DNA from 3 places in the Actinomadura chokoriensis genome. Region 1 is predicted to be linked to each of the others. Evidence: riboswitches for the same ligand, from Rfam matches in the RefSeq annotation. Region 1 holds a riboswitch; each other region holds the start of a gene.

Region 1 (9,391 bases):
GGGCCACGAGTTCCACCGCACGGCCCTGACCGGGGCCGCGGAGCCGCTGTTCCGCTGGCGGGACGGCGGCGACGGGTTCGGGAGCGACCGCATCACCGCGTCCTACCTGCACCTGCACTGGGCCGGGTATCCGGAGCTGGCTCAACGGCTGGTGTCGTCCTCCAGGTCGCCTTCCGCCTTGAGGTAGACCTCCTGCAGGCCCTTGAGGACCTCCGGGTCGGGGTGCTCCCACATGCCGCGCTCGGCGGCCTCCAGCAGCCGCTCGGCGATGCCGTGCAGCGCCCACGGGTTCGACTCGGCCATGAACGCGCGGTTCTCGTCGTCCAGGACGTAGGCGGCGGTGAGCCGGTCGTACATCCAGTCGGCCATGACGCCGGTGGCGGCGTCGTAGCCGAACAGGTAGTCGACGGTCGCGGCCAGCTCGAACGCGCCCTTGTAGCCGTGCCGGCGCATCGCGGCGAGCCACTGCGGGTTGACGACGCGGGCCCGGAAGATCCGCGCGGTCTCCTCCGAGAGCGTGCGGGTGCGGACGGCGTCCGGGCGGGTGCTGTCGCCGACGTACGCCTCCGGCGCCCTGCCGGTCAGCGCCCGGACGGTGGCGATCATGCCGCCGTGGTACTGGAAGTAGTCGTCGGAGTCGGCGATGTCGTGCTCGCGGGTGTCGACGTTCTTCGCGGCGACCGCGATGCGGCGGTAGGCGCTCTCCATGTCGTCGCGGGCGGGGACGCCGTCGAGGTCGCGGCCGTAGGCGTGGCCGCCCCACACCGCGTACACCTCGGCGAGGTCGGCGTCGTCGCGCCAGGTGCGGCTGTCGATGAGCGGCAGCAGCCCGGCCCCGTAGGCTCCGGGCGCCGACCCGAAGATGCGGCGGGCGGCGCGCCCCTCGTCGCCGTGCGCCTCCCGGTCGGCCCGGACGTGGGCGCGGACGTAGTTGTCGCCGTCGGGCTCGTCCAGGGCCGCGACGAGGCGGACGGCGTCGTCCAGCATGGCGACGACGTGCGGGAACGCGTCCCGGAAGAAGCCGCTGATGCGGACGGTCACGTCGATGCGCGGCCGGCCCAGCTCGGCGAGCGGGACCGGCTCCAGATCCGTGACGCGGCGGGACGCCTCGTCCCACGCCGGCCGGACGCCGAGCAGGGCGAGGACTTCGGCGATGTCGTCCCCGGCCGTCCGCATCGCGCTCGTCCCCCACACCGACAGGCCCACCGAGCGCGGCCACTCCCCGTCGTGGTCGGCGCGGTAGCGGTCGAGGAGCGAGGCGGCCATGGCCTGCCCGGTCTCCCACGCGAGGCGGCTCGGGACGGCGCGCGGGTCCACCGAGTAGAAGTTCCGGCCGGTCGGCAGGACGTTGACGAGGCCGCGCAGCGGCGACCCGCTCGGCCCGGCCGGGACGTAGCCGCCGTCCAGGGCGTGCAGCACGTGGCCGAGTTCGTCGGACGTGCGCGCCAGGCGCGGGACGATCTCGGCGGCGGCGAACTCCAGGACCCGCCCCACGAGTTCGCGGCGCTCCCCGGGGACCCGCCGGGCGATCTCGGGGACCGCTTCCGCGTCCCAGCCCGCGTCCTCCATGCCCTGGACGAGCGACCGGGCGGCGGCCTCGGCGGCGTCCACGTCGGCGAGGGCCTCGGAGCCGTCCTCGGCCAGGCCGAGCGCCTCGCGCAGGCCCGGCAGCGTCTCCCGCCCCGACCACATCTGCCGGGCGCGGAGCATGGCCAGCACCAGGTCGACACGGGTCCCGCCCTCCGGCGCAAGGCCGAGGACGTGCAGGCCGTCGCGGATCTGCGCGTCCTTCACCTCGCACAGCCAGCCGTCCACGTGCAGGAGGAAGTCGTCGAACTCGGTGTCGTGGGGACGGTCGTCCAGGCCGAGGTCGTGGTCGAGCTTCGCGGCCTGGATCAGCGTCCAGATCTGCGCGCGGATCGCCGGGAGCTTCGCCGGGTCCATCGCGGCGATCGTCGCGTGCTCGTCCAGGAGCTGTTCGAGGCGTGCGATGTCGCCGTAGGTCTCGGCGCGCGCCATCGGCGGGACCATGTGGTCGACGAGGACGGCGTGCGCGCGGCGCTTGGCCTGCGTCCCCTCCCCCGGGTCGTTGACGAGGAACAGGTAGATCAGCGGGACGTCGCCGAGCGCGGCGTCGGTGCCGCACGACGCGGACATGCCGGCCGCCTTGCCGGGCAGCCACTCCAGGTTGCCGTGCTTGCCGACGTGCACGATCGCGTGCGCGCCGAACTCGTCCGACAGCCACCGGTACGCGGCCAGGTAGTGGTGGCTCGGCGGCAGGTCGGGGTCGTGGTAGATCGCGATGGGGTTCTGGCCGAAGCCGCGCGGCGGCTGCACCATCACGACGACGTTCCCGGCGCGGAGGGCGGCGAGGACGATGGCGCCGTCCTGGACGAACAGGTGCCCGGGCGGCGGCCCCCAGTGCAGCTCCATCTCCCCGCGCAGCACCTCGGGGAGGGTGCGGTACCAGCGTTCGTAGGACGCGGCGGAGATGCGGATCGGGTTGCCGGCGAGCTGCTCCTCGGTGAGCCAGTCCTCGTCCTGGCCGCCGGCCGCGATGAGCGCGTGGACGAGCGCGTCGCCGTCCTGCTCGCGGACGCCGGGGAAGCCCTCGCCGAGGTCGTAGCCCTCCTCCGCGAGGCGGGCCAGCAGCCGGACGGTGCTCGCCGGGGTGTCGAGGCCGACGGCGTTCCCGACGCGGGAGTGCTTCGTCGGGTACGCCGACAGCATGACGACGATGCGGCGGTCGGCGGCCGGGGTGCGGCGGAGGCGGCCGTGCCGGACGGCGATCCCGGCGACCCGCGCGGCGCGTTCGGGGTCGGCCCGGTAGACGGTGAGGCCGTCCTCGTCGATCTCCTTGAACGAGAACGGGACGGTGATGATGCGGCCGTCGAACTCGGGGATCGCGACCTGCGACGCCGCGTCCAGCGGGGACAGGCCGTCGTCGCTCGCCGCCCAGGCGTCGCGGCTGGTGGTGAGGCAGAGGCCCTGCAGGATCGGGATGTCCAGCTCGGCGAGGGCGCCCACGTCCCACGCCTCGTCGTCACCGCCCGCCCCGGCGGTCGCGGGCCGCGTCCCGCCCGCCGCGAGGACGGTCACGACGAGCGCGTCCGCCCGGCCGAGGGTGTCGAGCAGTTCGGGCTCGGCGGTGCGCAGGGACGAGCAGAAGACCGGCATGGCCTGCCCGCCGGCGTCCTCGACGGCCGTGCACAGCGCCTCCACGAACGCGGTGTTCCCCGCCATGTGGTGGGCGCGGTAGTACAGCACGCCGATGACCGGGCCGCCGGCGGTGCGGGGTTCGCGTTCGAGCCGTCCCCACGTCGGCGCCGCGGCGGGCGGCGCGAACCCGCGCCCGGTCAGCAGCACGGTGTCGGACAGGAACGCGTGCAGCTCGGCCAGGTTGCCGGGGCCGCCGTGCGCGAGGTAGGCGTGGGCTTCGGCGCACACGCCGCCGGGGACGGTGGACAGCTCCATCAGCTCGGCGTCGGGGGCCTGCTCGCCGCCGAGGACGACCACCGGACGGGGCCCGGCGAGCAGCGCGTCGAGCCCGTCCTCCCAGGCCCGGCGCCCGCCGAGCAGCCGGACGACGACGAGGCCGGTCCCCTCGGCGAGGCCGGGCAGGTCGTCCGCGGTGAGCCGCGCCGGGTTGCCGAGCCGGTAGGCGGCGCCGGACGCGCGGGCGCTCAGCAGATCGGTGTCGGACGTCGACAGCAGCAGCACGGTGCCAGCGGACACGGCCGTTCCTCCCCTGGGGTCCTCGCCCCGGTCGCGGGTGTCACGACGGCAGGAGTCTCCTGGCTCCCGGATCGACGCTCGCCCCGGCCTTCCCGTCCGTGCGGACAGTGGCCTCAAGCGGGATTCGCTCCCCGGTCACAGTGGCGGGACCGCGCCGGATTCGCACCGGCTTCCTCCCATTGCCATCGCCTGAGGAGAACAGTACGGCAGCGCGGGCCGCCCGCAAAGTGTGGTTAACATCCTCCCCGTGCCGAATGCCAGACTCCGTGCCGACGCCTGCCCCGGCGCGCTGCGCACCCACGACGCCGCCGACGGGCCGCTGGCGCGCGTCCGGGTGCCGGGCGGCGCGGTGTCGTCCGCGCGGCTCGGGGTGCTCGGCGCCGCCGCCCGGGAACTGGGGCGGGACGTGATCGAACTCACGTCCCGGGGCAATCTGCAGCTGCGCGGCGTCCGCGATCCGGCGGCGCTCGCGGAGCGGCTGGGGGCGGCCGGGCTGCTGCCGTCGCCGTCCCACGAGCGGGTCCGCAACATCGTCGCGTCCCCGCTCGGCGGACGCGGCGAGCACGGCGTCCTGGCGACGGATCCGCTGGTCACGGCCCTCGACCGGGCGCTGTGCGGGCATCCGCGGCTGGCGGGGCTGCCGGGCCGCTTCCTGTTCGCCTTCGACGACGGCACGGGCGACATGCTCGCGCTGGGCGCCGACCTGACCTTCGCCCCGGACGGCCTCCACCTCGCCGGGACGCGGCTGCCCCATCGCGATGGCGCGGTGGCGCTGACGGTCGCGGCGGCGGAGGCGTTCCTCGACGTCCGCGGGGACGCGTGGCGCCTCGCGGAGGTGCCGGACGGGGCGCGGCTCATCGCGGAGCGGCTCGGGGCCGAACCCCAAGAGGCCGGTGCGCGTCCCGAGCCCCGCCGCCCGCATGCCGGGGTCATCGCGCAGCGGGGCGGGCTCGTCGCGCTGGAGGCCGTGCCGCCTCTCGGACGGTTGTCCGGGGCACAGGCCGATGCGCTCGCCGGTCTCGCGGACGAGGTGCGGGTGACGCCGTGGCGGAGCGTCGTGCTGCGCGACCTGGGCCAGGGCGCGGCAAGCCGCATCGCGGCGCGGCTCGGCGCGGCCGGTTTCGCCGTCGATCCGGCGTCGCCGTGGGTCGGGGTGTCGGCGTGCACGGGCAGTCCCGGGTGCGCGAAGTCGCGCGGCGACGTGCAGGGCGAGGCGCGGCGGTGGGCCGGCGGGCTGGAGCGCGCCCCGGAGACGCCCGTCCACTGGGCGGGGTGCGAGCGGCGCTGCGGGATGCCCCGCGGCCCGGTCGAACTGAGGATGGCGGAGGAGCAGCGGTGATCGACTATGTCCGGGACGGCGCCGAGATCTACCGGCGGTCGTTCGCGACGATCCGCGCGGAGGCCGACCTGTCGGGCCTGCCGGACGACGTGGCGCGGGTCGCCGTCCGGATGATCCACGCGTGCGGGATGACCGACCTCGTCCGCGACCTGGCGTGGTCGCCGGGGGTCGTGGAGCGGGCGCGGGCGGCGCTGCTGGACGGCGCGCCGGTCCTGTGCGACGCGCGGATGGTCGCGTCCGGCATCACGCGGGCGCGGCTGCCCGCCGGCAACGAGGTCGTGTGCACGCTCGGCGACCCCGAGGTGCCGGGGCTGGCGGCGCGGCTCGGCACCACGCGGAGCGCGGCGGCGCTGGAGCTGTGGCGCGGCCGCCTCGGCGGCGCGGTCGTCGCGATCGGCAACGCGCCGACCGCGCTGTTCCGGCTGCTGGAGCTGGTCGCGGAGGGTGCGGGGCGCCCGGCGGCGGTCCTCGGCGTCCCGGTCGGGTTCATCGGCGCCGCCGAGTCCAAGGAGGCCCTCGCCGCGAGCGGCCTCGACCATCTGGTGGTGCGCGGGCGGCGCGGCGGCAGCGCGATGACGGCGGCGGCGGTCAACGCCATCGCCAGTGAGGCGGAATGATGGCGGGACGGCTGTTCGGCGTGGGCGTCGGGCCCGGCGATCCGGAGCTGGTCACGGTGAAGGCGGCGCGGCTGATCGGCGGCGCCGACGTGGTCGCCTACCACTCCGCGCGGCACGGGCGCAGCATCGCCCGGTCGGTCGCCGAGCCGTACCTGCGGGACGGCCAGGTCGAGGAGCAGCTCGTCTACCCGGTGACGACCGAGACGACCGGGCATCCGGGCGGCTACCAGGGCGCGCTGGACGACTTCTACGCCGACTGCGCCGCCCGGCTCGCCGCGCACCTCGACGCCGGCCGGACGGTCGTGGTGCTGAGCGAGGGCGACCCGCTGTTCTACGGGTCCTACATGCACCTGCACAAGCGGCTCGCGCCGCACTACCCGACCGAGGTGGTGCCCGGTGTGACGTCGCTGAGCGCGGCGTCGGCGGCGGCGGGGCGCCCGCTGGTGGAGCGGGAGGAGACGCTGACCGTGCTGCCCGGCACGCTGCCCGCCGGGGAGCTGGCCGCGCGGCTGCGCGGCGCCGACGCGGCGGCCGTGCTGAAGCTCGGCCGGACGTTCACCAAGGTCAGGCAGGCCTTCCAGGACGCGGGACGGCTCGGCGACGCCTGGTATGTGGAGCGCGCCGCCACCGACCGGCAGCGGGTCGCCCCGCTCGCCGACGTCGATCCGGCCGACGTCCCGTACATGTCGCTCGCCCTGCTGACGAGCCCGGCCGAGCGGTCGTTCGCGGCGCCTCCCCCGGCGCGGCCGGCCGGTTCCGGCGGGGTGTGGGTGGTCGGGCTCGGGCCCGCCGGGCGGCCGTGGCTCACGCCCGAGGCGCAGGACGTCCTGGCGTCGGCGACCGACCTCGTCGGCTACGGCCCCTACCTCGACCGGGTGCCGCCGAACCCGAGGCAGCGGCGCCACGCGTCCGGGAACCGGGTGGAGGCCGACCGGGCCCGGCACGCGCTGGAGCTCGCGCGGGACGGGGCGCGCGTCGCGGTCGTGTCGTCCGGCGACCCGGGCGTGTTCGCGATGGCGGCGGCGGTGCTGGAGACCGCCGCCGGGGACGAGTTCGCGGACGTCCCGGTGCGGGTCGTGCCGGGGCTGACGGCGGCGCAGGCCGTCGCGTCGCGGGCGGGGGCCCCGCTCGGGCACGACTTCTGCGTGCTGTCGCTGTCGGACATCCTCAAGCCGTGGGACGTGATCGCGCGGCGGCTCGCGGCCGCCGCCGAGGCCGACCTGGTGCTGGCCCTCTACAACCCGTCGTCGAGCCGGCGGAGGCACCAGCTCCCGGCGGCGCGCGACCTGCTGCTGGAGCACCGCTCCCCCGAGACGCCGGTGGTGGTCGGGCGGGACGTGGGCGGTCCGGAGGAGGACGTGGCGGTGACGACGCTCGGCAAGCTCGACCCGGACCGGGTCGACATGCGCTGCCTCGTGATCGTGGGGTCGTCCACGACGCGGGTGACCGACAAGGGCATGGTCTACACGCCGCGCCGCTACCCCTGAGCCCAGGCGGCGGCGGTCGCCACGTCGTCCGTCGCCTGGACGCCGTCCGGATGGGGCGGGCGGTCCACCATGACGACCGGTATGCCGGCGTCGCGGGCGGCGGTGAGCTTCGCGCGGGTCATGGAGCCGCCGCTGTCCTTGGTGACGAGCACGTCCAGGCGGTGGTCGCGGATCAGCGCGCGCTCCCCCTCCACGGTGTAGGGGCCGCGGGCGAGCAGCACCTCGGCGTTGGGCGGGACGGGCGGCTCCGGCGGGTCGACCGACCGGGCGAGGAACCACGCGTCCGCGCGGGCGGCGAACACCGGGATGCTGCGGCGGCCGGTGGTGAGGAACACGCGGGCCCCGACCGGTAGCGCCCCGGCGGCTTCGGGCAGGGACGGGACGCGGTGCCAGTCGTCGCCGTCCTCCGCCTCCCAGCCGGGGCGGCGCAGCGCGAGCAGCGGGACGCCGGTCGCGCGCGAGGCGTGCGCGGCCGACGCGCTCATCCGCTCGGCGAACGGGTGCGTGGCGTCCACGAGGCGGTCGATCCGGTTGCCGCGGAGCCAGGCCGCGAGCCCGCCGGCCCCGCCGAAGCCGCCGATGTGGACCTCCCCCGCCGGCAGGCGCGGGTCGCTGACGCGTCCGGCGAGGGACGAGACGACGTGCACGCCCGTGCGGCGGACCGCGAGGCGGGCGGCGAGCGCGCGGGCCTCCGCCGTCCCGCCGAGGATCAGGACGCGCCGCACGCCCGGTCCCGGCCGGCGCTGTAGAGGTGGCTGTCGGGGAACGCCGACGCCGTCAGGACGCGGCCGACGACGATCACGGCCGTGCGCCTGACCCCGGCCTCGCGAACGAGGCCCGCGATGTCGGACAGGGTGCCGCGCAGGATCACCTCGTCGGGGCGGCTGGCGCGGGCGACGACCGCGACCGGGCAGTCCGCGCCGTAGTGCGGCACCAGCTCGGCCGCGACCTCGTCGATGCGCTGGACGGCGAGGTGCAGCACCATCGTGGCGCCGCTCGCGCCGAGGGTGGCGAGGTCCTCGCCGTGCGGCATCGGGGTGGCGCGCACGGCGGTGCGGGTCAGGATGACGGTCTGGCCGACGCCGGGGACGGTCAGCTCCCGCCCGAGCGAGGCCGCCGCCGCCGCGAACGCCGGGACGCCGGGGACGACCTCGTACGGGACGCCGGCCGCGTCGAGCCGCCGCATCTGCTCGGCGACCGCGCTGAACACCGACGGGTCGCCCGAGTGCAGGCGCGCGACGTCCAGGCCGTCGCGGTGCGCGGCGGTCAGGTCGGCGACGATCGCGTCCAGGGTCATGTCCGCGGTGTCGACGAGGCGGGCGCCGGGCGGGCACGCGTCCAGCAGGTCGCGCGGCACCAGCGACCCCGCGTACAGGCACACCGGCGCCGACTCCAGCACGCGCAGGCCGCGCACGGTGATGAGGTCGGCGGCGCCCGGGCCCGCGCCGACGAAGTACACGGTCACAGGGTGTCCTTCCGTGCCGTCCAGATGGTGACGGGCATCGCGGGGCGCCAGCCGGTGAATCCGCCCAGCGGCGCGGCGCGCTCGACGTGGAGGCGGACCAGGTCGCCGCCGTGGGTGCGGCGGAGCCCGGCCACCGCCGCCTCCGATTCCAGGGTGACGGCGTTGGCGGCGAGGCGGCCGCCGGGCCGGAGGGCGTCCCAGCAGCGTTCCAGCAGGCCGGGGACGGTGAGGCCGCCGCCGACGAACACCGCGTCGGGCCGCGGGAGGCCGTCCAGCGCGCCGGGTGCGCGGCCCGTCACGACGCGGACGCCGGGCACGCCGAGCGCCTTGGCGTTGCGGCCGATCCGCTCGGCCCGGTCGGGGCGGCTCTCCACCGCGACCGCCGCGCAGGACGGGTGCGCCCGCGCCCACTCGATCGCGATGCTGCCCGACCCGGCGCCGACGTCCCACAGCAGCTCGCCGGGCAGCGGGCCGAGCCGGGACAGCGTCACCGCCCGGACCTCGCTCTTGGTGATCTGCCCGTCGTGCTCGTAGGACCCGTCGGGGAGCCCGGCGACGCGGGGCAGGAGCGCCGCGTCCGGGCCGGGCACGCAGTCGACGGCGACGACGGCGAGCGCCGACGCGGCGGGGGCCGTCCAGTGGGACGCGACGCCGTGCGCCGCCGTCTCGCTCTCCGCGCCCAGGTCGCAGAGCACGGTCATGCGGCTGGGGCCGAACCCGCGCCCGGTGAGCAGCGCCGCGACGACCG
Region 2 (9,391 bases), on a different contig from region 1:
GCGGGGGCGGGACCCGTTGATCACGGAGAGGTCGGAGTGGCACAGCCCCGCCGCGCCGATCCTGATCAGCAGCTCGCCGGGACCGGGCGGGTCGAGCCGCAGGTCGGCGATCTCCAGCGGACGGGACGCGGCGTACGGGGCAGGCCGCCCCGACTCGACCAGGACGGCGGCACGGGTCTCGATCATGGGGTGAGCAGCTTCTCCATCTCGGCGCGGACGGCGCCCGTGATCTCGACCGGGCGGCGGGTGCGCCGGTCGACGAAGACGTGCACGAAGTGGCCCTCGGCGACGAGCTCGCCGTCGGACGCCCGGAACATCCCGATCTCCCAGCGGACGCTGGAGCGGCCCAGGCTGCCGATGCGGAGCCCGACCTTGATCGCGTCCGGGAACGACACCTCGGCCTTGTACTCGCAGTGCGACTCCACGCACAGCCCGATGGCGGCGGACGCCGCGGGGTCGAAACCGGCCGTCCGGATCATCCACTCGTTGATGACGGTGTCCATGAGCGAGTAGTGGACGACATTGTTGACGTGCCCGTAGACGTCGTTGTCCTTCCACCGGGTCGGGACGTTCTCCCAGTGCTGGTACTCGCCGGTCATGAGGGGCAGCCTAGGGGCGTCCCGGCGGTGGCGCCGCATCGGCCCGGCAGGACGGTGACCATGCCAAACGTCGTCCGGGCGGGCCGGTGCACACGCCCAACGCGCCCGAGCCCCATGCGGGGGCGGCGTTCACGAGGCCGCAGGGAAGTCGGGGGACGTCGCGGGGAAATGTCGGGACGGAAGCAACCTTTTCCCGCTTCGTTGGTTCTCAAGGCATGAGGTTGCATCGCGGACTCGCCGCGACGGGCGACGGCACGCCCGCCGACGGCCTACCCGGCAGCGCCGTGCCCGCCGGCGGTGAACGCAGCAGCGGTACACCCGGCAGCGGTACACCCGGCGGCATGCTCGCAGACGCCACGGCCGCCGATGGGGCACCGGCCGCCGACGGCGAGCGCGTGACCGGTCATGTGCTGGCGGCGCTGTTCCGCACCCACCACCTGTCGCTGGTGCGGCTCGCGGTGCTGCTCGTGGGCGACCAGGCCGGCGCGGAAGACCTGGTCCAGGACGTGTACGCCCGGATGCAGCGGCGCCATGAGCGGCGGGGCGGAGGTGGCGGCCTGCCGTCCACGCAGCCGGAACTGCTCGCCTACGCGCGCACCGCCGTCCTGAACGCCGGCCGGACGCTGCTGCGCCGCCGGGCCCTGACGCACCGGCTGTTCCAGGCTCCCCGGCCGGTGTGGTCGGCGGAGAACGACGCGCTGGTCGCCGACGACCGGCGGCGGGTGCTGCACGCGCTGGGCCGCCTGCCCGCCCGGCAGCGGGAGGCGATCGTCCTCCGCTACTACCTCGACCTGTCCGAGTCGGAGATCGCCGCGGCCATGGGCGTCCGGCCGGGCACCGTCAAGTCGACCATCTCCCGGGGCCTGGACGCGCTCCGCGACCGGTACGAGGAGGAACGATGACCGGGTTCTCCGACGAGCTGCTGCGGGCGGCCCTGGCCGACGCGGCCGGCACCGTCCGCCCCGAGGAGCTGCGGCCGCTGCCCGCCCCGTCCCGGCGCGGCCGCCCGTTCGCGCTGCCGCTCGCCGGGCTGGTCGCCGCGACGGCGGCCGCGGTCGCCGCCGTCGTCCTCGTCGCGCCGTGGGCGCAGCACGGACGGGACGGCGCGCCGCCCCGCTACGCCCTCGCGTCCTACGCGGGCGCCGAGTACGTCCTCGACGGCGCGTGGCCTCCGGGCGGGGAGACGGTGACGGTACGCAGGTCCGATACCGGCCGGCCGGTCGCGACCGTGCCCGCGCCGGCGGGGTCGGGCGGCTTCCGCGACTCCGCCGACTCCGGGGACAACCGGACGTTCGTCCTCACGACCGCCGACCCGGGGGCCTGCGAGATCGACTTCTACCGGCTCACGCTCGGCACCGACGGGCGGCCGGAGGGGCCGCCGGCCCGGTTGCGCGGCGCCGGGCTGCGGCAGCGGATGGGCGAAGGGCCCGAGCAGTTGGCCGTGTCTCCAGGCGCACGCCGGATCGCGTACGCGGGCAGTGAGTGCGGTGGCGAACCCGCCGGCGGGACCATCACGGTCGTCGACCCCTCCACCGGTGACCGCCGGGTCACCCGGCTCCCGCCCCGCGCCTTCGCCAACTCCCTGCACTGGGCGCCGAACGGCCGGGACCTGGTCTTCGAGACGGCGGGCGACTACCGGGACCGCGGCCTGTCCACCCTGGACACCGAGACGGGCAAGATGAGCGAGATCCGCCTGGAGGCCGGCGGCGCGACGCTGCTCGGCGCCGCGTTCGACAAGGACGGGACGCACATCGTGGCGCTGGTGCGCGGCGGCGACCGGAACCGGGTGGTCTGGTACGCGACGGCCACCAAGACGATCACGAGGCGGGTGGAGTTGCCGCCGAGCGCTCCCGAGGCGCCCACGGACTTCACGGCGTACGGGGACCGGGTCGTGGCGATGATCGGTGATCAGGTGCACGTCGTCACCGGGACGAAGGTCGTCACCGACCGGATCGGCGAGGACGGCCGGCCCTTGCCCTGATGACCCGGCGACCATTTCCTCCTGGAGGCACCGAGAAGGCCCGCCCTCGGCGAGGGCGGGCCCTGGGGCGCGGGGGTCAGTGGCGGCGGCCACCGCCCCGGAATCGGGCCAGCAGGCCGCGCACCTTGGCCTGCGTGCGGGGATCGCGGGCGTAGCGCTCGGCCTTCGCCCGCATCTTGCGGCCCTGCGGACCGCGGGCGTACCTCATGATCCGGTCGACGACGGAAGGCATGTGCGTCCTCCTCGGACTAGGTCCTCCTTCAACGAGTGCCCGGTCCCAGAAGTTCAGAACGCCTCGTCCAGGGTGACGCTCCCCTCCACGCCGATCTGGTACGCCGAAACCCGCCGCTCGAAGAAGTTGGACAGCTCCTGGACGTCCTGCAGCTCCATGAACGCGAACGGGTTGGCGGTGCCGTAGCGGGCCGGGAGCCCGAGCCGGACGAGCCGCTGGTCCGCCACGTATTCGAGGTAGGCGCGCATGTCGTCGGCGCTCATGCCGGGCAGCCCGTCGCCGCACAGGTCGCGGGCGAACGCCAGTTCCGCCTGGACGGCCTCCTCCAGCATCGTGGTGACCTGGGACGTCAGCTCGGCGTCGAACAGCTCCGGTTCCTCGGCCCGGACGGTGTCGACCACGGAGAACGCGAATTCCATGTGCATCGACTCGTCCCGGAACACCCAGTTCGTCCCGGAGGCGAGGCCGTTCAGCAGGCCGCGCGACCGCAGCCAGTACACGTACGCGAAGGCGCCGTAGAAGAACAGCCCCTCGATGCAGGCCGCGAAGCAGATGAGGTTGAGCAGGAACGTCCGGCGGTCGCCGGCGCTCCGGAGCTCGTCCAGGGCGCCGAGCGAGTCGATCCAGCGGAAGCAGAACTCCGCCTTCGCCCGGATGGACGGGATGTGCTCGATCGCCGCGAACGCCCGTGCGCGCTCGTCGTGATCGGGCAGGTAGGTGTCCAGGAGGGTCAGGTAGAACTGTACGTGGACGGCCTCCTCATATAGCTGCCGCGATAGGTAGAGCCGCGCCTCCGGGGCGTTCACGTGCTTGTAGAGGTTCAGCACCAGGTTGTTCGCCACGATCGAGTCGCCGGTGGCGAAGAACGCGACGAGCCGGTTCACGAGGTGCAGTTCGGCGGGGGTGAGCCGCTCCAGGTCGGCGAGGTCGGAGGCGAGGTCCACCTCCTCCACCGTCCACGTGTTGCGGATCGCGGCCCGGTACCGCTCGTAGAAGTCGGGGTAGCGCATGGGCCGCAGGGTCAGGTCCAGGCCGGGGTCGAGCAGCATGCCGCGTCCTTCCGTCCGCGCGCTCACTGGCACGCCTCGCAGGTCTCGGGGTTCTCCAGGGAGCACACGGCCGCCGCGGAGGCGACGGTCGTCTGCGCGATGCGCGTCGCCGGGCGGGAGCGCAGGTAGTACGTCGTCTTGAGGCCCGCGCGCCACGCGTACGCGTACATCGAGGAGAGCTTGCCGATCGTCGGCGTCTCCATGAACAGGTTCAGCGACTGCGACTGGTCGATGTAGGGGGTGCGGGCGGCGGCGAGGTCGATGAGCGCCTTCTGCGGCAGCTCCCAGGCCGTCCGGTAGAGGGTGCGCATCTCGTCGGGCAGGTCGGTGAGGCCCTGGACGGAGCCGTTCGCCTTCTTCACCGCCTCCCGGACGGCCGGCGTCCACAGCCCGAGCGACTTCAGGTCGTCGACCAGGTAGCCGTTGATCTGCAGGAACTCGCCGGACAGCGTCTCGCGCTTGAACAGGTTGGACACCTGCGGCTCGATGCACTCATAGCAGCCCGCGATGGACGCGATCGTCGCGGTCGGCGCGATCGCGACGAGCAGCGAGTTGCGCAGCCCCGTCTCGGCGACGCGCGCCCGGAGCTCGGCCCACGCCTCGGGACGGGTCTGGATCGCGTCCGGGAAGTGGTCGACGTGGAGCCGGCCGCGAGCGGTGCGGGTCATGCCGTAGGCGGGCAGCGGGCCGTGCGCGGCGGCGAGATCGGCGGACGCCCCGTAGGCGGCCAGCGCGATCTCCTCGGCGATGCGCGTCGAGAGCGCGCGGGCCTCGTCCGAGTCGAACGGAAGGCGCAGCGTGAAGAAGACGTCCGCCAGGCCCATCACGCCCAAGCCGACCGGTCGCCACTTGCGGTTGGCCTTCTCCGCCTCCGGCGTGGGGTAGAAGCCCCTGTCGATGGTGCGGTCCAAGAACCGGACGGCGGTGCGGACGGTGGAACGAAGCCGATCCCAGTCGACCCCTGCCGGCGTGACGTGCGCGGCCAGATTCACCGATCCGAGGTTGCAGACGGCCGCTTCGCCATCGCCGGTGACTTCCAGGATCTCCGTGCACAGGTTCGACAGGTGGACGGTCTGGCCGGGCTCGGCGGTCTGGTTGCAGGCGCGGTTGGCGGCGTCCTTGAACGTCATCCACCCGTTGCCCGTCTCCGCGAGGGTGCGCATCATCCGCCCGTACAGCTTGCGCGCCGGGACCTGCCGGACGAACCGCCCGTCCCGCTCCGCCGACCGGTACGCCTCGTCGAACGCCTCGCCCCACAGGTCGGCCAGCTCGGGGACCTCCTTCGGGTCGAACAGCGACCAGACCGCGTCGTCCTCGACCCGGCGCATGAACTCGTCCGGGACCCAGTTGGCGAGGTTGAGGTTGTGGGTGCGGCGCGCGTCCTCGCCCGTGTTGTCGCGCAGTTCGAGGAACTCCTCGACGTCGGCGTGCCACGGCTCCAGGTACACGCAGGCCGCGCCCTTGCGGCGCCCGCCCTGGTTGACGGCGGCGACGGACGCGTCCAGCGTGCGCAGCCACGGCACGATGCCGTTCGAACGCCCGTTGGTGCCGCGGATCAGCGACCCCCGCGACCGGACCTTCGTCCACGAGATCCCGATGCCGCCCGCGTACTTGCTGAGCCGCGCGACCTGCCCGTACCGGTCGTAGATCGACTCCAGCTCGTCGCGCGGCGAGTCGAGCAGGAAGCACGACGACAGCTGCGGGCGGCGCGCCGCCGCGTTGAACAGCGTCGGCGAACTGGGCAGGTAGCGCAGCGTGCCGAGCAGCCCGTACAGCTCCGCCGCCTCCTCCACGGTGTCGGCGAGGCCGCAGGCGACGCGCAGCAGGAAGTGCTGCGGACGCTCCAGGACGAGCCGCGAACGCGGATGCCTCAGCAGGTACCGGTCGTAGAGGGTGCGCAGCCCGAAGTACTCGAACCGGTCGTCGGCGGAGTCGTCGGCGAGCGCGTCGAGGGCGTCGGCGTTGGCGGCGACGAACGCGGCCGGGCCGTCCGCCAGCAGGCCCGCGCCGTGCGCGGCGGCGACCGACTCGGCGAACGTCGCGACGCCCGCGGACGCCGCCTCGTCCCTGATCCGGGCGCCGAGCAGCCGCGCGGCGACCTTGGAGTACCCGGGTTCGGCGGGCACCAGCGCGGCGGCCTCGCCGATCGCGAGGTCGCGCAGCGCCGCCGCGTCCAGCCCGTTCCCGGAGCGGACGGCGGCCAGCACCCGTCCCGGCTCGACGTCCGGTATGCCGTCGCAGGCGGCCTCGACCTCCGCGCCGATCCCCCGTCGCAACGCCGCCGCGGCCGGCGGCGCCGCCAGAGCCTGTGTCACGTGCCTCTCCCCTCGCAAGCCGCCTCGCGGGGGCATGCGAACGGCGCGCGACGGCACGCCGCGCTCCGCCCTCCGGCCCACCCGCGAGGCCTGGACGTATCGAACTGGCAGGTCTTCGGACTCGCGGGCGCCGCCTTCCGGAGAAGGCGTCCTAGTGGCCGTCGCTTCCCAGGCCCCGATGGGCCCAGTGCTCATAACGGCGGTCGTTCCCGCTCACCGCTGCGGGGCAGTCCCGGATTCGCACCGGGTTCCCTCTTACGACGCCCCCGCCGCGAACGGCGGGGGCGTACCAGCACGGGATTGAACCCTACATCTAGTTCGCGATCTTTGTGCAACCCCAAGATGTTGGGCGTGTCGATGCGGCTGCGAGCTGGGCGCGGGTAGATGGCGGGGCTGGCGGCAGGGTCGGCTGCGGGGTCGGCGGGGGTGGTGGCACGATGGTCCCGTCATGTCCGAACGCCCCCGCGAACCCCTGTTCCGGACCGCCCGCGCGATCGTCTTCGCGACCGCGTGCGTCGCGCTGGCCGTCCTCGGGCACGTCCTCGCAGGTGGGGCCGCGGTCCCGGTGTGGGCGGGGCTGAGCGGGTTCGGGGCGGTCCTCGGCGTGACGCTGATGCTGGCGGGCCACGAGCGCTCCCTCGCCACGATCCTGGGCGGGCTCCTCGGCGGGCAGTTCGCGCTGCACACGCTGTTCACCGCGGCGGCGCCGCACCCCCCGCTCCCGATGCCCGCGATGGCGGATCATGCCGGCGGGGCTCACGCGTCCGGCATGCACGCCGCCATGGCGGCCGGCGCGGACACGATGGCGGCGTCGGCCCCGCACGACCCCAACGGCCTGGTCATGACGCTCGCGCACTGCGTGGCCGCGCTGGTCGCCGCGTGGTGGCTGCGGCGCGGCGAGCGGGCCGCCTGGGCGATGGCCCGCCGGGTCGCCGCCGCGGCCGACCGTCCCGTCCGGCTGCTGCTGGGCCTGCTGGCCGTCGAGCCGGCCGCGTCCCCGCGTCCCGCCCCGGTGCTCCCGGTGGCGGACGTCGCCGCCGCCCTCGGCCGGGTGCTGCGGCACCAAGTGGTCGAGCGGGGTCCCCCGGCGCGTTCGAGGGCGCTCGCACGCTTCTGCTGAGGCGAAGCCTCCGCGTCGAGCGCCGTACGTCACCGGACGCCGATCCGCGGCGCATCCGGCTTCTCTTCCGTACGACTCGAACGGACATTTCCCCATGCCTTTCCTCTCGCATGCCCGCCGTGCCGGCGCTCTCGCGTCCCTCGCGGCCCTCGCCGTGGTCGGCGGGGCGACGGCCGCGTCCGCGCACGTCACCGCCAACCCGACGACCGCCGAGCAGGGCTCCTACGCCAAGGTGTCGTTCCGGGTGCCGAACGAGCGCGACAACGCCTCCACCACCAAGGTCGTGGTGCACCTGCCGGTCGACCATCCGCTGGCGTCGGTGTCCGTCCGCCCGACCCCGGGCTGGACGGTGAAGGCCGAGAAGTCCACGCTGCCGAAGCCGATCAAGTCCCACGGCGGCGAGCTGACCGAGGCCGTCACCACGATCACCTGGTCGGGCGGCAAGATCGAGCCGGGCCAGTTCCAGGAGTTCGACGTCTCCATGGGCCCGCTCCCGACCGACACCGACCAGATCATGTTCAAGGCCGACCAGACGTACTCCAACGGCGAGGTCGTCAAGTGGGAGGAGGAGCAGGCCGAGGGCGGCGCCGAACCGGAGCACCCCGCACCGACGCTCCAGCTCACCCCGAAGGACGCCGCGCCCACGGCGGGCCTCACGGCCGAGCGGAAGCCGGCCGCGAAGAGCACGGCGTCGGCCGATGACGGGACGGCCCGCCTCCTCGGCGGCATCGGCATCGCGGCCGGCGTGATCGGCGTCGGCGTCGGCGGCTACGGCCTGAGCCGCGCGCGGAGCCGGGCATGATCCGGCGGCTCGCGGCGGGCGCCCTGGCGGTCGGGACGGTCCTCGCGCTGACGGCGGCCCCGGCCTCCGCCCACACGGCGCTGACCTCGGCGAACCCGGCGAAGGACGCGACGGTCCCGGCGCCGTCCCAGATCGTCCTCACCTACGCCGACCCGGTGCGGCTGCCGCGCGTGGTCCTGATGGACGCGTCGAAGAAGCAGTACCAGTCCGGGTCGGCCCAGGCGGTCGACAACAAGGTCACCCAGGCGGTCGGCGGCGCGCTCCCGAACGGGGAGTACACCGTGGGCTGGCGTGTCGTGTCCTCCGACGGGCACCCGGTCGAGGGCACCTACACCTTCACCGTGACGGGTTCCTCGGCGGCCGCGCAGCCCCCCGGCCCCGCCGCCGCGCCGTCGGCGGCCTCGGCGACGTCCGCGGAGAAGTCGTCCGGCTCGTCCGGCTGGCTCTGGATCGGGCTGATCGTCCTGGTCATCGCCCTGGCGGGCGGCGCCGTCGCCTGGCTCCGCCGCTCCTCCGCCACCGAGGACTGACCGCTCGCCCACCGGCTCGGGTGATCACGGCCGCACCCCGTGATCATCCGGCCGGTGGGCGGCGTTCTTTACAGCTATCGGAAAGAACGGGTCACAGCCGGGACGGGGACAGTTCGCGCGGCGGGCCGGCGGGTACGCGGCGCCGCAGAAGGAGTCGCGGGCGACCGCCGACAGGTCCACGGGGAGGGTGCGCATGTTCCGGATGCGGCGGCTGGTGATCACGATGGGAGCGGCCGGGGCGGCCCTGGCGGCCGCGGCCGGGTGCGGCGGCGGAGGGTCGGGCGGGTCCGGGTCGGGCGGCTACGGCGGCGGATCGTCGACGACCTCGGCGGCGCCCACCGGCGGCACGTCCGGCCAGACGATCAAGACGGCGAGCGTGGGGAGCCTCGGGCCGATCCTGGTCGACGGCGCGGGGCGGACGGTCTACCTCTTCGAGAAGGACAAGGGGAACCAGTCGTCCTGCTCCGGGTCGTGCGCGTCGGTCTGGCCGCCGGTCACGACCAGCGTGAAGCCCCAGCCCGGGTCGGGCGCGGACGCCTCGAAGCTGAGCACCACCAAGCGGAGCGACGGCACCACCGAGGTCAGCTACGCCGGGCACCCGCTGTACTACTACGCGCCGGACGGCACCTCCAGCGGCAGCACCGGAGGGCAGGGCCTCGACCAGTTCGGCGCCAAGTGGTACGTGCTGTCGCCGTCCGGCAGCGCGGTCACCAAGTAGGTCCGCCATGGGTGATCGCGATGCGTGACCTCCTGCGCTACCTGG
Region 3 (9,391 bases), on a different contig from region 1:
CTGTGCAGGATCGGCGGGCGCACGTAGCGCGACCCGTACGACTGGACCCATCCGTGCTCGGTCGCCGCGTACCCGTCGAGCTGCTCGGCGAAGTACTGCACCATGTCGTTGCGTTCGGGCTCGCCGTGCACGAGGACGTCCAGGCCGAGGTCCTCTTGCAGTGCGATGACGCGGGCGATCTCGGCCTTCATCGCGGCGGTGTAGTCGGCCTCGGTGATGCGTCCGGCCCTGCGGTCGGCGCGGGCCCGGCGGATCTCGGGGGTCTGCGGGAACGAGCCGATCGTGGTGGTCGCGAGGTCGGGCAGGCCGAGCGCGTCCCGCTGGGCGGCGAACCGGGCGGCGCGGTCGCCGCGCCGGGTGTCCCCGATGCCGCCGAGCCGCTCCCGGACGCCCCGGTCGACGCCCGGTCCGGGGAGCGGCGCGCCGTCCGGGATCGGGACGCCGTCGCCGAGCGCCCGTCCGAGCGCGACGACCTCGGCGACCTTCTGCCGGGCGAACGCGAGGCGTCCGCGGACGTCCGGGTCGAGCGCCGTCTCCGCGTCGAGGTCGAGCGGGACGTGCATCAGCGAGCAGGACGTCCCGACCACGATCTGGTCGACGAGGCCGAGCACGGACGCGCAGGCGGCCAGCGCCTTCCGGGAGTCGGTGCGCCACACGTTCCGGCCGTCGACGACCCCGGCGACGAGCGTCTTGCGCGGCAGCCCGCCGACCGACGCGAGCACGTCCACGGTGCCGGGCCCGGCGACGAGGTCGAGCGCGACGGCCTCGACCCGGCTGCGCGCCAGCACGCGCAGGGCGTCCGCGCCGATCGCGCCGAAGTACGCGGCGACCATCAGCCGGGGCCTGCTGGACAGCCGCCCGAGCCGCGCGTACGCGTGGGCGAGCGCGTCGATCTCCGCCGCGCTCCGGTCGGCGACGAGCACGGGCTCGTCCAGTTGCACCCACTGCGCACCCGACCCCGCGAGCCGCTCCAGGATCTCGGCGTAGACGTCGACGAGCCCGTCGAGCAGGTCCAGCGTGCGGAACCCGTCCACGGCGGGCTTGGCGAGCAGCAGGTAGGTGAGCGGGCCGATGAGCACGGGACGCGTCTCGATGCCGAGCGCCCTCGCCTCCCGGTACTCGGCCAGCGGCTTGGCGGCGGCCCCGTCCGCGAGCCGGAACCTGGTGTCCGGACCCAGCTCGGGGACGAGGTAGTGGTAGTTGGTGTCGAACCACTTGGTCATTTCGAGCGGCGGGACGTCCTGGACACCGCGGGCCATGGCGAAGTACCGGTCGAGCCCGGTCAGCCGCCGGTAGCGGTCCGGGACGGCGTCGACCAGCACGCTCGTGTCGAGCATCTGGTCGTAGAAGGAGAAGGTGTTCGACGGGATCGCGTCGACTCCGGCGTCCCGCAGGCCCGTCCAGACCTGGGCGCGCAGGTCGGCGCCGGTCCGGGCGAGGGCGTCGGCGTCGATGCGCCCCGCCCAGTAGTCCTCGGTGGCGACCTTCAACTCCCGGCGCGCCCCGATGCGGGGATATCCGAGGATCGTCGTGTTCATGGCGGCTTCCCTCGCTGTGCCACGGGCGACCGCGAGGACGGCACGGCACGGCGGAGCCGCGTCGCCGGCCGTCCCACGAGGCCGCGGACCACCGCGCGCCGGGCGGCGCGCGGGCGGAGGCAGGTCTTCGGACTCGCGGGCGTCGCCTCCTCGGAGGAGGCGTCCTACTGGCCGTCGCTTCCCAGGCCGGCGGGCCCAGTGCGTATGACGGCGGTCGTTCCCGCTCACCGCTGCGGGGCAGTCCCGGACTCGCACCGGGTTCCCTCTTACGACGCTCGAAACGAGCGAACCATCCGCATCCGGAGTCTACCGCCGCCTCGCCCGCGCGCCCCGGGGCGCCGTCAGGCGGCGGGCGGGCCGAACCAGCGGGGCAGGTGTTCGAGCAGGTCGGCCTGGTCGTCCCCGACCCAGGCGACGTGGCCGTCCGGGCGCAGGAGAACGGCGGGCGCGTCGAGTTCCGCACTGGCGCCCGCGACATGGTCGACGCGGTCGGCCCATCCGGTGACCGCGAGCCGGCCGGTCTGGTCGAGCAGCAGCCCGCGGCCCTCGTGCATCAGCCCGTAGAGGCGGCCGCGCTTCAGCGGGACGTCCCGCAGCCGCCGGCCGAGCAGGGGATGGCCCTCCCCGAAGTCGTAGCGGACGCCGATCGCCGTGGTCTTCTCGATCAGGTACCGGGTCACCTCCCCGACGTCCATCAGCTCCGCGAGCAGGCGGCGCACCGCCTGCGGGCCGGGCTCCAGGGACAGCAGCTCGGCCTGCGCGCGGGTGTTGTTCAGCACGTCGGCGGCCACCGGGCGCCGCTCGGTCTCGTAGGTGTCGAGCAGCGTCTCCGGGGCCCGTCCGACGACCGCGGCGGCCAGTTTCCAGCCGAGGTTGAACGCGTCCTGGACGCCGAGGTTGAGCCCCTGCCCGCCCAGCGGCGGATGGACGTGCGCCGCGTCGCCGGCCAGCAGCACCCGGCCGGCGCGGTAGCGCTCGGCGAGCCGGGTCGCGTCGCCGAACCGGGACAGCCAGCGCGGCGAGTGGACGCCGAAGTCGGTGCCGGCGAACACCCGCAGGCGCCGTTTCACCTCGTCGAGCGAGGGCGGTGCGGCGCGGTCCCCGGACACGCCCTCGGCGAGCACGACGGCGCGGTAGACGCCGTCGCCGACCGGGCCGACGCCGAACGTGCGATGGGTCTCACGGACGTCCGCGACGATGGCGGCCATCTTCTCCGGGTCCTCGGTCGCCTCCATCTCGCCGGTCAGCCACTCGGTCTTCGCGGGCTCGCCGGGGAAGCCGACGCCGAGCAGCTTGCGCACCGTGCTCCGGCCTCCGTCGCAGCCGACGAGGTAGCGGGAGCGCAGGCGTGCTCCGTCGGCGAGGTCGGCGGTCACCCCGTCCTCGTCCTGGCTCAGCCCGACCAGCTCGCAGCCGCGCCGGACCTCGGCGCCGAGTTCGGCGGCCCGCTCGGCCAGCAGCCGGTCGGTGACCGGTTGCGGAATGCCGAGGATGTAGGGATGCGCGGTGTCGAGCCGTTCGGGCTGCGGCTTGTCGATACCGGCGAAATGGCCGCGGAGCGGATACTTGGTGCCGTGCGCGAGGAAGCGCTCCAGCAATCCGCGCTGGTCCATCACCTCGATGCTGCGCACATGCAGGCCGAGCGAGCGGACAATTCTCGTCGGCTCCGCGTCCTTCTCCACGACGAGCACGCGCACGCCGTGCAGCCGCAACTCGGCCGCCAGCATCAGGCCGGTCGGCCCGCCGCCGGCAACGATCACATCGATCAAGGAAACCCCCCGTTTCCGCAGGTTCTGGCGTCGGCCCACGATTGTGCGGCATCACCCGGGCCTTGCCGCAAGCCCCCCTGCGTGCTATACGTTAGTAGTGGCAAGGAGCCCGTTCTCCTTGCCTTTTTCGTGTGCCGGGGACGATCCTCGCTGATGGCCCATGTGTGCAGTTACCTCTGGGACGTGACGTCCGCAAACGCGAAAAGGCGTGGACGGTGACGACCGACATTTGCTGAAGATGTTCTGGGCGCCCGTCGCAGATCGCGGGCGCGGACGACGTCGTTGAAAGGGGATGCCGTGAGTCGGTCGTACGTGGTGACCGGGACGGGTGGTGCCGTCGTGAATGTCTCGTCCCATCAGGCGCAGCGTCCGGTGCGCGGTTCCCTCCCGTACGCGACGGCGAAGGCCGCCATTGAAGGGCTCAGCCGGGCACTCGCCGTCGATTACGGACCGCACGGCATCCACACGAACGTCGTCGCGCTCGGATCGATCACCACCGAGCGGTACGAGAACTTCCTCGACGGCCGGGACCCCGAGGAGGCCCGGCCGCCGGAGCGCTGAGCGGCGGGCGGTCGGGTGTGAGTGCGTCCGAGGACGCAGAGCGGGGTGATCGCTCTCGTTACGCTTGCCCTCAGATAGACAAGGGTGTTCGGCAGGCGTGAGGCGGGGTGGGATGTCCGGCGCAGGACTCAAGGGGCTCAGGGACGGCGATCCGGCGCGGGTGGGGCCGTACCGGCTGCTGGCGCGGCTCGGGGCCGGCGGGATGGGCCAGGTCTATCTCGGCCGCTCGCGGGGGCGGCGGCTGGTCGCGGTCAAGATCGTCCACCCGCACTTCGCCGACAACGCCTCGTTCCGGCGCCGGTTCGCCAAGGAGGTCGCGGCGGCGCGCCGCATCGGCGGCTTCTACACGGCGCAGGTCGTGGACGCCGACACCGACGCCGACCCGCCGTGGCTGGTCACCGAGTACATCGCGGGGCCGACGCTGCAGGACGCCGTCGACGAGAACGGCCCGCTGCCCGAGGGCTCGGCGGCCTCGCTCGGCGCCGGGCTCGCCGAAGGGCTGCAGGCCGTCCACGACCAGAACGTCATCCACCGGGACCTCAAGCCGGGGAACGTGATGCTGGCGGCGGACGGTCCCCGGATCATCGACTTCGGCATCGCGCGGGCGATGGACGCCAGTTCGCAGAGTCTGACGGTGGTGGGCACGCCGGGGTACATGTCGCCTGAGCAGTACCTTGGCCGCGACATCGGTCCGGCCAGTGACGTGTTCTGCCTGGCCGCCGTGCTGAGCTTCGCGGTGACCGGCCGGCATCCGTTCGGGGAGGGGCCGCCCGATGCCCTCGGTTACCGCGTGCGGCATGAGGACCCTGACCTGACGGGCGTCCCGGCGGCGCTGCTGGAGTTGATCGCGGCGGGGCTGGAGAAGGACCCGGACGACCGTCCGCCGACCGGCGAGTTCCTGGAGCGCCTTTCCGCACTGGCCGCGGACGGAGCGATGCCGCTGCCGAAGACGTACAGCACGATGATCGCCACCCGCGTGGCCGAGACCGAGCAGTTCGCGAAGAAGCCCGACACGGACGAGCGGCCTCCGGCCGGTCCGCGGCAGAAGAAGTCCGGGCCGAAGGCACCTCCGCCGCCGCGACCGCAATCGCAACCGCAGGCGGGGCGGCCGCAGGGGCGGCCGCCGCAGCCCAAGGCGCCGGCGAAGCCGGCCGGCGGGATCGCGGCCGGGGTCATCGGCGTCCTGGTGATCGCGTTGCTGGTCGCCTACGCCGCCACGGACAAGTCGGGCACGTCGCGCAATGCGGGCTCCACCTCGTCCCCGACGCCGTCCTCCAGCCGGACGTCCGGACTCACGAGCGACGAGGGGAGCACCCGGCGGCCGACGTCGAGTCCGTCCCCGACGCCGAACCCGACCTTTGAGGCGTTCGACGAGATCTCGGTGAACGACTGCCTGGACGCCTACGAGGACCCCTACGAGCTCGGCGAGTGGAGCGAGGACATGCCGCGTGCGGTGTCCTGCGACCGGAGCGACGCCTACGTGCGGGTGACCGGGGTGGAGGATTCGAGCGGCGGGTGCGATTCCAACGCGCTCGACGGGGAGACCTGGTGGCGGTCCCCCTGGCACGACGGAGAAGCGATCTACCTCTGCCTGCGGCGGCAGTTCAGGAAGGGCGAGTGCTTCCTCGGCAAGAAGGGCAGCAAGAAAGGCATACCGGCCATCAGCGGCCACGGCCTGATGACCTCGTGGAGCTGCGACTCGGACCGCGTCCCCAAGAAATTCACCTACATCCTCCAGTTCACCGGCTACTACGAGAGCAGGTGCCCGGACGGCTCGTGGCGGTGGACGGACTTCCGCGAAGGCGTCCTCTGCGCCCGCATCGTCTGACCCCGTGCCGGGGCCCGGCCGGCGCTGCTCGTGAACGGCGGGAACCCGCTGGTATTCGGCACTTTCGGCGGCGTTTCGCCACTGGCAGACTGAGAGGACGTAACGGGGAGGCCGTATGGAGGACACGCCCGAGCGCGTGCCGGTGGACCTGGGCGGGGCGACGCTCTACATCGAGGCGTCGGAACTGCGCCCCGGAAGCGGGGGAGGCTTCGGCGAAGAGCGGGACATCGCCGCTGTGAAACCGGACATGACCGAGGTGATCGCGGCGATCCGGCAGTTCGGCGAACAGCTCGGGACGTCGCTGAGCACGAGCGGCGCGACCCGGTTCGCGGTCGAATTCGGGTGCGAGGTCGCAATGGAGACCGGAAAGCTCGTGGCGGTGCTCGGCAAGGCGTCCGCGAAGTCGACGCTGAAGGTCACGATGGAGTGGGGTCAGCCGAGCCCATGAAGGAGGGCCGGGCGGCGCTGGCCGAGGCACTGCGCGCCGCGACGGTCATGGTGTCGGCCGACGACAGGATCGGTACGGGTTTCTTCGTCGCGCCCGGACAGGTGCTGACCTGCGCGCACGTCGTCACCGCGCCGGGGAGCGAACCCCCGGAGCACGTGGTCGGGCAGTGGGGCGACCGCGAATTCAAGCTCGCGGTCACGCCATCGGGATTCCTCCCAGAGCACGACCTGGCCTTGCTGAAAGTGGTCGGAGAACTCGACCATCCCGTGGCGTGCTTGGCCGAGCAAATGGAGCCGGGCGACGAGCTGTGGGCCTACGGGCATCCGGGCGGCGCCTATCGGCAGGGCGATGTCATCCGTTCCGTCTATGACGGCCCCTCGGTGAATGCCGAAGGCGTGGAACTGCTCAGGGTGACCGAGGGACGGGCCATTGAGGGCTTCAGCGGCGGTCCCGTGCTCAATTGGCGCACGGGCGGAGTGTGCGGGGTTCTGCGTCGCGCCGATGCCCCGCCCGGTGGGCCTCCGGGCGCCCGTCTCATCGGAGCGGAGCGCGTTTTCGAAGCCGTCCCGGATCTGAAACCGCCGTCGGTGCCGTCCCCCGACCGCCTGCCGTGGTTCCGGCTGCTGGACGAGCGGCAACTGGCGGCGGGGCGCTGGTGCCACCCGAGCCCCCGGCTGCGCGGCTACCTCGAAGCCGCGCAGCTGACCGCGCGCGAGCATCCGTACCGGCTCGCGCTCGCCAACGCGCCGCAACTCGGCTCCGTCTACCTGCGCCAGCAGGCGAGCCCCGTGATCCGCGGGCAGGAGGCGAAGGGGGACGGCGACGACCTGGCGGTGGAGGCGCGGCCCGTCCAGGCCGACCTGCTGCTCGAAGGCGACCGGCGGTGCGTGTTCGTGGTCGGCGGACCCGGCACGGGGAAGTCGAGCCTGCTGCGCCACCTGGCGGAGACGAGCGCGGGCCGCTGGCTGGACGGCGCGGGCGCGCCGGGCGTACCGGTCCTGGTCCCGGCGGGTGCGCTGGCCGCGGACTGCCCGCTCCCCGAGGCGCTCGCCGACGGGGTCACGGCGGCGCTGGGCGCGCGGCTGGCGGACCGGCGGCTGGCGGACCTGTTCGAGGACGAGCCGCTGCCCGGCGTCCCCTGGATGATCCTCGTGGACGGGGTCGACGAGATCCTGGACCCCGAGCGCCGCCGGCGTGTGCTGGAAACGGTCGCGTTCTGGCGCTCCCGGTCTTCCCGCTATTCGTTCCTCGTGACGACCCGGCCGCTTCCGCAGGGGCAGTTGGACCGGTTCCGCGAGGACGGCCTGCCGTTCTACGAGATCGAGCCGTTCTCCCCGGACCAGCTTCCCGAGTTCGCCGGGAAATGGTTCTCCGCGCTGGGCATGCCCGACCCGGACGCCCTCGTCGTGTCCTTTCTCGACCGGCTCGCGCTCAGCCGCCTGAACCGGCTCGCCGAGATCCCCTTGATCGCGACGATGCTGTGCGTCGTCTTCGCGAACCACGACGGGCGGCGCCTGCCGCCCAGCCGGGTCGGCCTGTACGAGGAATTCGTCTCGGTGCTGATGGCCAAACGGCACACGCAGATGAACGCGCTGGAACGCCTCCAGCAGCGGATGAAGCCGTACGGAACGGCCGCCGAGCAGGCCGTGGACGAACTGCTGGCCGATCTGCGTCCGCTGCTGGACCACATCGCCGACCGGCGGCTGGGCGGGCAGGGCCGGGAGGCGCTCCTCGACCTCGCCGTCGCGTGCGTGGCGGATCTGCGACCCGCGCATCTGCCCGCCGGGGAATGGCGGAACCTGGTGGAGGAGGTGCTGCGGCTGAGCGGCCTGGTGGTCGAGCGGTCCGGGGAACTGGAGTTCTTCCACCAGACGATCCTGGAATACCTGGCGGTGTGCGCCCGTGAGACTCCCGCCGACATCGTCCCGGAAATGAACTTCGGAATGATCCTCGGACGCAGTTCGTTCGCGCTGCTCAGGTCGGCCGTGCTCATCGAGCGCTCACCCGGCCAAGCCCGGGACGTCGCGGTGGCCCTGCGCGGTATGGGCCTCGCGGGAATGGCGTTCCTCGCCGCGCTGGTGAACGACGGCGTCGAGTTTCCGGACGACGTCGTGGACGAGGTGCGGAACGAACTGGAAGAACTCTCGGCCGGCACCGGCGGCGGATGGTCCCGCAGGCAGAGTGATGCCTTGGAGGCCCTGACGCTGATCGACTCCGACCTGGGATTCGCCTATTGGAAGCGGTTCGCGACCGACGGCGGTCTCGACCATTTCGAGCGCAGGGAGGCGATCCGCGGTCTCGTCCGCGCCGGTCCCGGCCGTGCCGCGGCCGTTCTGGAGCCCCTCGCGCTGGAGTGGGAGACGCCGTTCGCCGTCCAGCAGGCCATTGTGTACGAACTGACCGTCCTGAGCCGGCGGCGGAGCGATGAACTGCTGGCGAGAATGGCCCTGGCCGAGCACATCGCCGGTGAGACGCGGCGCTGGGCGGCGGCCGGCCTGCTCGACCGCGTCGACCTGCCCACGCGGGCGGAGATCCTCGGGACGATCGCGAGCGGATCGGTTCTTCCCGGCTCCTACCGCCAATGGGCGGCGGCGCGCCTTTTCACCCAGGACCCGCCGCTGGGAGCCGACGCGCTCACCGCGGTCGCCGAGGACCGGACGGTGCCGGGCCCCGACCGCCTGTCCGCCGTCGCGACCTTGATCGGTGTCGTCGTCCACGGGTGGGATTTCCGACCGAGGGCCGCCGAACTGTTCGCCGCCATCGCTTTCGACCCGGCGGTCGAGGCGTCCTATCGCGTCAGGTCCGCCAGGGAACTGATGCAACTGCGCGGTGACCATGCCCGAAGCGCGTTCGCGCTCATCGCCGCGGACCGCCACGCGGACGGAGTGAGCCGCGCCCGCGCCGCCGCCGCACTGGCCGACTTCGACGCCTTACAGGCCATCGCCGCCCTGTCCAAGATCACAGCCGACCCGGCGTCCGGCGCCGACGGCCGACTTGAGGCGGCTCTGGCGCTGGCCTGGCTCAGCCGACCGCGTGCGGCGAACGCGCTCCTGGCACTGGCCGCCGACCGCCGCGTTCCCGAGGCCGACCGCGCAGCAGCCGCCCACCACCTCGACTGGGTCGACCGAAGTGCCCTGCCCTTCGCGCTGACGGCCATCGCGCATGACGAGCGGATCGCCGGCGTGCACCGAACCCGGGCCGCGCTGAGGCTGAGCCGGCTCGCCCCGGAGTCGGGTCGGCTCACCCT

What was found. A riboswitch is a leader RNA that binds a small molecule or an ion and turns the genes downstream of it on or off. The one in region 1 is predicted to bind cobalamin.
Region 2: another riboswitch for cobalamin. It lies ahead of ABFX46_RS29955 (ribonucleoside-diphosphate reductase subunit alpha); the one in region 1 lies ahead of cobN (cobaltochelatase subunit CobN).
Region 3: another riboswitch for cobalamin. It lies ahead of metE (5-methyltetrahydropteroyltriglutamate--homocysteine S-methyltransferase); the one in region 1 lies ahead of cobN (cobaltochelatase subunit CobN).

Annotation. Positions count from the first base shown of each region.
Region 1 is NZ_BAAAMW010000019.1:114,006-123,396, forward strand. It holds gene ABFX46_RS31850 (cobyrinic acid a,c-diamide synthase CobB) at 1-187, shown strand, start outside; gene cobN (cobaltochelatase subunit CobN) at 142-3,735, opposite strand; cobalamin riboswitch at 3,788-3,911, opposite strand; gene ABFX46_RS31860 (precorrin-3B synthase) at 3,983-5,074, shown strand; gene ABFX46_RS31865 (precorrin-8X methylmutase) at 5,071-5,691, shown strand; gene ABFX46_RS31870 (precorrin-2 C(20)-methyltransferase) at 5,691-7,178, shown strand; gene ABFX46_RS31875 (cobalt-precorrin-6A reductase) at 7,169-7,903, opposite strand; gene cobM (precorrin-4 C(11)-methyltransferase) at 7,888-8,643, opposite strand; gene cbiE (precorrin-6y C5,15-methyltransferase (decarboxylating) subunit CbiE) at 8,640-9,391, opposite strand, start outside.
Region 2 is NZ_BAAAMW010000017.1:59,273-68,663, forward strand. It holds gene ABFX46_RS29925 (zinc-binding dehydrogenase) at 1-186, opposite strand, end outside; gene ABFX46_RS29930 (acyl-CoA thioesterase) at 183-599, opposite strand; gene ABFX46_RS29935 (sigma-70 family RNA polymerase sigma factor) at 815-1,501, shown strand; gene ABFX46_RS29940 (WD40 repeat domain-containing protein) at 1,498-2,580, shown strand; gene ABFX46_RS29945 (hypothetical protein) at 2,657-2,812, opposite strand; gene ABFX46_RS29950 (ribonucleotide-diphosphate reductase subunit beta) at 2,866-3,861, opposite strand; gene ABFX46_RS29955 (ribonucleoside-diphosphate reductase subunit alpha) at 3,885-6,176, opposite strand; cobalamin riboswitch at 6,266-6,485, opposite strand; gene ABFX46_RS29960 (hypothetical protein) at 6,625-7,296, shown strand; gene ABFX46_RS29965 (YcnI family copper-binding membrane protein) at 7,391-8,098, shown strand; gene ABFX46_RS29970 (copper resistance CopC family protein) at 8,095-8,628, shown strand; gene ABFX46_RS29975 (COG4315 family predicted lipoprotein) at 8,822-9,346, shown strand; gene ABFX46_RS29980 (hypothetical protein) at 9,367-9,391, shown strand, end outside.
Region 3 is NZ_BAAAMW010000004.1:197,050-206,440, forward strand. It holds gene metE (5-methyltetrahydropteroyltriglutamate--homocysteine S-methyltransferase) at 1-1,538, opposite strand, end outside; cobalamin riboswitch at 1,640-1,848, opposite strand; gene rox (rifampin monooxygenase) at 1,880-3,307, opposite strand; gene ABFX46_RS11545 (SDR family oxidoreductase) at 3,605-3,868, shown strand; gene ABFX46_RS11550 (serine/threonine-protein kinase) at 3,981-5,696, shown strand; gene ABFX46_RS11555 (CU044_2847 family protein) at 5,812-6,144, shown strand; gene ABFX46_RS11560 (trypsin-like peptidase domain-containing protein) at 6,123-9,391, shown strand, end outside.